DNA from 2 places in the Actinoplanes sp. L3-i22 genome. Region 2 is predicted to be linked to the other one. Evidence: riboswitches for the same ligand, from Rfam matches in the RefSeq annotation. Region 2 holds a riboswitch; the other holds the start of a gene.
What was found. Region 2 has a riboswitch for thiamine pyrophosphate ahead of L3i22_RS06755 (ECF transporter S component). Riboswitches for the same ligand answer to the same signal wherever they lie in the genome.
Positions count from the first base shown of each region.

Region 1 (3,393 bases), 750 kb from region 2:
GCGCGCAGCCGGATCGTGCGGACCCTCTCCGGCGGCGAGCAGAAGCGGTTCGCCCTCGACCTGCTGCTCCGTGGCGGTGACGAGGTGCTGCTGCTCGACGAGCCGGACAACTTCCTCGACGTGCCCGCCAAACGCTGGCTGGAGCAGCGGATCCGCGAGTCGAACAAGGCGATCCTCTACATCTCGCACGACCGGGAGCTGCTGGCCCAGACCGCCGACCGGGTGGTCGCGGTCGAGGGCGGCGGCGCGTGGACCCATCCCGGCGGGTTCGCCTCCTGGCACGAGGCCCGCTCCAACCGGCACGAGCGGATGGAGGAGCTGCGCCGGCGCTGGGACGAGGAGCACGAGAAGCTTCGCGAGCTGGTCTTCACGCTGAAGAATAAGGCGATGTTCAACGACGGCCTGGCCTCGCGTTACCAGGCCGCGCAGACCCGGCTGCGCAAGTTCGAGGAGGCCGGCAAGCCGCCGCTGCCGCCCAAGGAGCAGTCGGTCCGGATGAATCTGCGCGGCGGCCGCACCGGCAAGCGTTCGGTGATCTGCGAGCAGCTCGAGCTGGAGAACCTGACGTTCCCGTTCGACCTGGAGATCTGGTACGGCGACCGGGTCGCCGTGCTGGGCGCGAACGGCACCGGCAAGTCGCACTTCCTGCGCCTGCTCGCGGCCGGCGGCAGCGAACCCGACCTGGAGCACCAGCCGGTCGACGGGGCGCCGCTCGCGCACGTGAAGCACAACGGGGTCGCCCGGCTCGGTGCCCGGGTCCGGCCCGGCCACTTCTCGCAGACCCACGACCGGCCCGAGCTGGTGGAGAAGACCCTGGTCGAGATCCTCTGGCGGGGTGACGAACATCGCTCCGGGATGGACCGGGCCGGCTCGATGAAGCACCTGAGCCGCTACGAGCTGTCCACCCAGGGCGATCAGCGTTTCGGGACGCTCTCCGGTGGGCAGCAGGCGCGGTTCCTGGTGCTGTTGCTGGAGCTCTCCGGGGCGACGTTGCTGCTGCTCGACGAGCCGACCGACAACCTGGACCTGGCCTCGGCGGAGGCGTTGGAGGAGGGGCTGAAGGCGTTCGACGGCACCGTGATCGCGGTCACCCACGACCGCTGGTTCACCCGTTCCTTCGACCGTTTCGTCCTGTTCCGCAGCGACAACGAAGTTGTCGAGGTCCCCGAACCGGTCTGGGACGTCCGCTAGCTTTTATCGTCACGGACTGGTTAGAGTCCGGTTACAAGAAACCCCACGGGAGTCCGAGCATCGGGCTGAGAGGGGGGCTGACGCTGCCCCCGACCGTAGAACCTGATCCGGGTAATGCCGGCGCAGGGAGGAGTGCGTCATGGACGCTGTTTCGTTTCCCAGGTTGCACGTCATCACCGATGACCTCGACGTCGTCCGCGGCGTCGCGCGACCGGGCGTGGCGATTCAGATCAGGGTCAAGACCAACGACAATTCGGCGTACGCGTTGACCGTCGCGGCCGTGGCGATCTGCCGGGCAGCCGGAGCGATGTGCCTGGTCAACGACCGTCTCGGGGTCGCGCTCGCGGCCGGTGCGGACGGCGTGCACGTCGGCGCCGAGGACCTGCCGGTCGCGGCCGTGCGACGGGTGGCCGGGCCGGATCTGGTGGTCGGCGCGACCTGCCGGACTCCGGAGCAGGCCCGGGCCGCGGTCGCCGACGGCGCGACCTACCTCGGGGTCGGTCCGGCCTTCGAGACGTCCACGAAGGACGGCCTGCCACCACCACTCGGGGTCGACCGGATCGGGGTCGTCGCGGCCGCCGTCCCGGGGACCCCGGTGCTGGCCATCGGCGGGATCACGGTCGAGCGGGCGGCCCGGTTCGCCGGCCGGGTGCACGGGATCGCGGCGGTCTCCGCGTTCGCGACCGATCCGGCGGGCGCGGCCGCGGCGTTTCTGAAGATCTGGGGAGCGGCCTCCCCGGCGGTCGCGGCATGAGGGTCGCGGTCGTCGGCGGCGGGATCATCGGGCTGGCCGTCGGGGCCGACCTGCTGCGCCGCGGGGCGGACGTCACGGTCTACGACCCGGCGCCGGACGGGATCGACGGCGCCTGGCACGTGGCCGCCGGGATGCTCGCGCCGGGCGGCGAGTCGGTCTTCGAGTTTCCGCGGCTGGAACACCTGCTGGACGCGTCCAACGCGCGGTGGCCGGAGTTCGCGGCCGGCCTCGGCGACGTCGGGTACGACGACGCCGGCACCCTCGGGGTGGCGCTGACCGCGGACGACGTCACCGAGATGGCGCGCGAGTGGCGGCATCAGAAGCTGTCCCCGCTGACCGGCTCGCAGCTGCGGGAGCGGGAGCCGGGGTTGTCGCCGCGGGTCCGGGCCGGCGCCTACGCGCCGGACGAGCGCCAGGTGGACCCCCGTCGGGTGGTCGCCGCGCTGCGGAACGTCCTGCATGGACGGTTGGTGCCCCGGCTGGTCGACGACGTGTCGGCACTGGACGCCGACGCCGTGGTGGTCGCGGCCGGCTGCGGCACCGCGGCGCTCACCGGGCTCCCGATCCGGCCGGTCAAAGGCCAGGTCCTGCGGCTCCGCGGGGAGCCCGGACTGCTGACCCACGTGCTCGACGGGGCCGCCGACGGCCGGCACGTCTACCTGGTCCCGCGCGCCGACGGCGAGGTGGTCGTCGGCGCCACCCAGGAGGAGCGGACCGACCGTACGCCCACCGCCGGCGCCGTCCACGACCTGCTGCGCGCCGCCCTCGACCTGGTCCCGGGCCTCGCCGAGCACGAGCTCACCGAGGTCACCGTCGGGCACCGGCCCGGCACCCCGGACAACGCGCCGATCCTCGGCCGGCTCCGGGACGGCGTCTTCGTGGCCGCCGGGCACTACCGCAACGGGGTGCTGCTCGCCCCGATCACCGCGCGGCTGATCGCCGACCTGGTGCTCACCGGGACGGCCGACCCGATCATCGACGACTTCACCCCCGGGAGGTTCGGATGCGCCTGATCGTCAACGGCCGGCACCAGACGCGGCCGGAGTCCTGCTCGGTGGCCGTGCTGGTCGCCGAGATCACCGACGCGCACCGCGGGGTCGCGGTCGCCGTGAACGGCTCGGTCGTGCCGCGCTCCACCTGGGCGCAGGTCGACCTGACCGACGGCGACGCGGTCGAGGTGCTCACCGCGGCCCAGGGCGGTTGATCATGAGCGGGATCATCGTCGATGACGCGGGCGTGCGGGGTGCCGCGGACATTTCGGACGCGGGATCGGGCGGGCTGCTGCCGGCGAACGGGCTGATCCTCGGGACCGGCGGGGCGAACAGCCTGGCCGCGCTCGAGGAGGCGATCGTCGCCTCCGGGACCGACCTGGTCACCGTCGCGCTGCGCCGGGTCGAGGCGGCCGGGCCCGGGCTGCTGCCGATGCTGGACCGGCTCGGCGTGCGGAT
Region 1 is NZ_AP024745.1:701,241-704,633, forward strand. It holds gene L3i22_RS03350 (ABC-F family ATP-binding cassette domain-containing protein) at 1-1,191, shown strand, start outside; TPP riboswitch at 1,227-1,337, shown strand; gene L3i22_RS03355 (thiamine phosphate synthase) at 1,331-1,945, shown strand; gene thiO (glycine oxidase ThiO) at 1,912-2,958, shown strand; gene thiS (sulfur carrier protein ThiS) at 2,949-3,149, shown strand; gene L3i22_RS03370 (thiazole synthase) at 3,152-3,393, shown strand, end outside.
Region 1: linked by a shared signal. The riboswitch ahead of L3i22_RS03355 (thiamine phosphate synthase) and the one ahead of L3i22_RS06755 (ECF transporter S component) in region 2 are both predicted to bind thiamine pyrophosphate.

Region 2 (3,393 bases):
GGCGCTGATCCTGCCGCTGATGGCGCTCGCGGTGCCGCTCGCCCTGGTGCTGTTCCTCTGGCTGCCGCTGCGGCTGCGCTGGATCCGGCGGGCCTCGACCGCGCTCGTGGTCCGCGACCAGCCGGCCGGCAAGGACCTGCTGGCGCTGCGGGCCCTGGCCACCCGTCCGCTGGGCGAGCTGGCCAAGCTGGGCCCGGACATCGCGCAGAGCTGGCGGGCCGGCGACGCGGCCGCCGTCGAGGCCCTGGCCGAGCTGGAACTCAAACGGCTCGGCCTGCGCTCGGCACGCACCGGCCTGCGGAAAGCCTAGGAGTTGATCGACGAGTCGGCCGGCGCGTCGTCCAGCACGAAGCCGTCCTTGTCGTCGTCGTCCGCCCAGTTGCGGTGGGTGACCGGCAGGATCGCCCAGAACGTCAGGAACCAGCCGGCGGAGACGACGGTCAGCACCACCGCCCAGCGCGCGTCCAGCACGTAGTCGGTGACCAGCAGGACGCTGCTGACCATCGACACCAGCATGCAGGCCAGCCCGCTGGTGGCCATCCGGTGCGCGTAGCGGACCAGCTCCGGCTTGCGGCCCTGGCGGAACAGCGCCCGGTGGAACGCGACCGGCGAGATGATCAGCGCGGTCGCGAAGGCCGCGCTGATCAGGGCCACCATGTACACGTCCTTCTGGAACGCGGTGGCGGCCGGGAAACCGCTGGAGAACGGCAGGGTCAGCAGGAAGGCGAAGAGGATCTGCACCCCGGTCTGCGCGACGCGCAGCTCCTGCAGCAGGTCGGCGAAGTTCCGGTCCCAGCGCTGTTTCTCGGTCTCGTGCGGCGAGCGTGGTTTCTCGGCGGCCATGTCGCGGCGGCTTTCCCCGCCGCGCCCATGGTCAAACGCCGATCCGTGCCAGGACCGCGTCGCCCAGCTCGCGCGGCGCCTGCTCGGGCACCCAGTGGCTCACCCCACGCAGCGCGACCAGCTGATAGTCGGCCGGCACCCAGTCTGCGGTGCGCAGCGCGGCGGTCAGCCCGACCACGCCGTCCCGGTCGCTCCAGACGTACGTCGTCGGCACGGTGATCTCGCCCAGGTCCGCCACGTCGTCGGCACGGAACGCCCGGTACCAGTGCAGCGCGGCATGCATCCGGCCCGGCTCGCGCATCGCCTTCACGTACCGGTCGGCGCGCGGCCCGATCGCCCCGAGCATCCGGCGCATCCCCAGCGCACCGCCGCCCATCAGCAGCTTCTCCGCGATCGCGGAGCGGAACACCTGGAAGTACGCGAGGCGGGCGCGCTGCGACGGCCGGACCCGCAGGGCCAGCGCCATCGCCCGCGGGTGCGGGACGGAGATCGCGGTCAGCGTGCGCACCCGCTCCGGGTGCCGGCCGGCGACCAGCCAGGCGACCTGGGCGCCCCAGTCGTGGCCGACCAGGTGCGCCGACTCGATGCCGAGCGCGTCCAGGACGGCGAGCACGTCGGCGACCGGCTCGCCGATCCGGTACTGCCCGGCGCCGGACGGGCGGGCGCCCGGGGAGTAGCCGCGCTGGTCCATCGCGTACGTCCGCAGCCCGGCCGCGTGCAGGCGGGGCAGCAGGAGGTCGAACTCGCGGTGGTCCTGCGGAAAGCCGTGCAACAGGAGCACCGGCTGCCCGTCCGCGGGGCCCCCTTCGGCCACCTCGAACGTCAGACCCCGAGCCTTGACCTCCATACGATCATTCCTCCCTGTGCCCCGGCATCCACCAGGTGTTAGCGTCATCGAAGCACATCACATGTTTTCCGACAGGGGAGCGCGCAGCGCTGAGAGTGCGGTGAAGGCCGCAGACCCTCGTACCTGATCTGGGTAATGCCAGCGCAGGAAGTTCGGTCTTTTCTCCATTGCGTCTCCTCCCGGTACCCGCTGGGAGGCACACGTCCATGAACAACAACAGCTGGCGAACGATAGACATCGTCATCGCCTCGGTCATCGCCGTCGCGTTCGGCGTCATCTTCTGGGCCTGGGACGCCGTCTGGGCCGCCACCGAGAACGCTTTCCTGTTCTTCCCGCCGGCCCAGGCCGTCCTCTACGGCATGTGGTTCCTACCGGCCGTGCTCAGCGGCCTGATCATCCGCAAGCCGGGCGCCGCGTTCTTCACCGAGACCGTCGCCGCGCTGATCTCGGCGCTGCTCGGCAACAAGTGGGGCGCCACGGTGATCTTCCAGGGCGCCGCGCAGGGGCTCGGCGCGGAGCTGGCGTTCGCGCTGTTCCGCTACCGGGTCTTCACGCTGCCGGTGGGCCTGCTGTCCGGCGCGCTGGCCGGGCTGGTCGCCGCGGTCTTCGACTGGTTCGTCTGGACCTACAGCTACGAGCTCTGGAACTACCGGGTGCCGTACGCCCTGATCACCGTCGCCAGCGCCACGGTGATCGCCGGCGCCGGCGCCTGGCTGCTGGTCCGGGCCCTGGCCCCGACCGGCGTCCTGGACCGGTTCCCGGCCGGCCGGGAACGGGCGCTCATCTAACCGATGTCCGAGGTTGAGCTGCACGGGTTCGGGTGGCGGCACGCGGGCCGTCGCGCCTGGGCGGTTCGCGGCCTGGACCTGCGGATCCGGCACGGTGAACGGGTGCTCCTGCTCGGCCCCTCGGGGGCAGGCAAGAGCACCCTCCTCGCCGCGCTGGCCGGGCTGCTGCCGGAGGACTCCGGCGAGGCCGCGGGCGCCATCGAGATCGACGGGCTCGAACCGCGCAAGGCCCGCGACCGGGTCGGCGTCCTGTTCCAGGATCCGCAGACCCAGCTGGTGATGGCCCGCGCCGGCGACGACGTGGCGTTCGGCCTGGAGAACCGCGGCGTGCCCCGGGCCGAGATCTGGCCCCGGGTCGACGAGGCGCTGCGGAGCGTCGGCTTCCCCTATCCCCTCGACCGCCCGACCGCCGCGCTCTCCGGCGGCGAGGCGCAGCGCCTGGCGCTCGCCGGCGTGCTCGCGCTGCGCCCGGGCCTGCTGCTGCTCGACGAGCCGACCGCCAACCTGGACCCGCCCGGCGCCGCGCTGATCCGCGACGCGATCGCCGCGGCGGTCGGCCCGGAGACCACGCTGATCATCGTCGAGCACCGCGTCGCCGAGGCGGTGCCGCTGGTGGACCGGGTGGTGGTGCTCGATCCGGGCGGCGGCGTGCGGGCCGACGGCACGCCCGAGTCGATCTTCGCCGCCTACGGCGACGAGCTCGCCGCGGAGGGCGTCTGGGTGCCGGGTTTCCCCGCGGCGTCCCGCGTCGCCTCGGTCCAGCTCAATTCCACTGCCGATTTGGTACGGACGGAGCACGCGGCCGTCCACGAGCGGCTACCCGCCACCACCCTTGCCGTCCGGGCCGGCGAGGTCCTGGCGGTGACCGGCCCCAACGGCGCCGGCAAGTCCACGCTCGCGCTGCTGCTCGGCGGG
Region 2 is NZ_AP024745.1:1,454,194-1,457,586, reverse strand. It holds gene L3i22_RS06770 (hypothetical protein) at 1-310, shown strand, start outside; gene L3i22_RS06765 (DUF6328 family protein) at 307-843, opposite strand; gene L3i22_RS06760 (alpha/beta fold hydrolase) at 875-1,690, opposite strand; TPP riboswitch at 1,754-1,858, shown strand; gene L3i22_RS06755 (ECF transporter S component) at 1,897-2,478, shown strand; gene L3i22_RS06750 (ABC transporter ATP-binding protein) at 2,482-3,393, shown strand, end outside.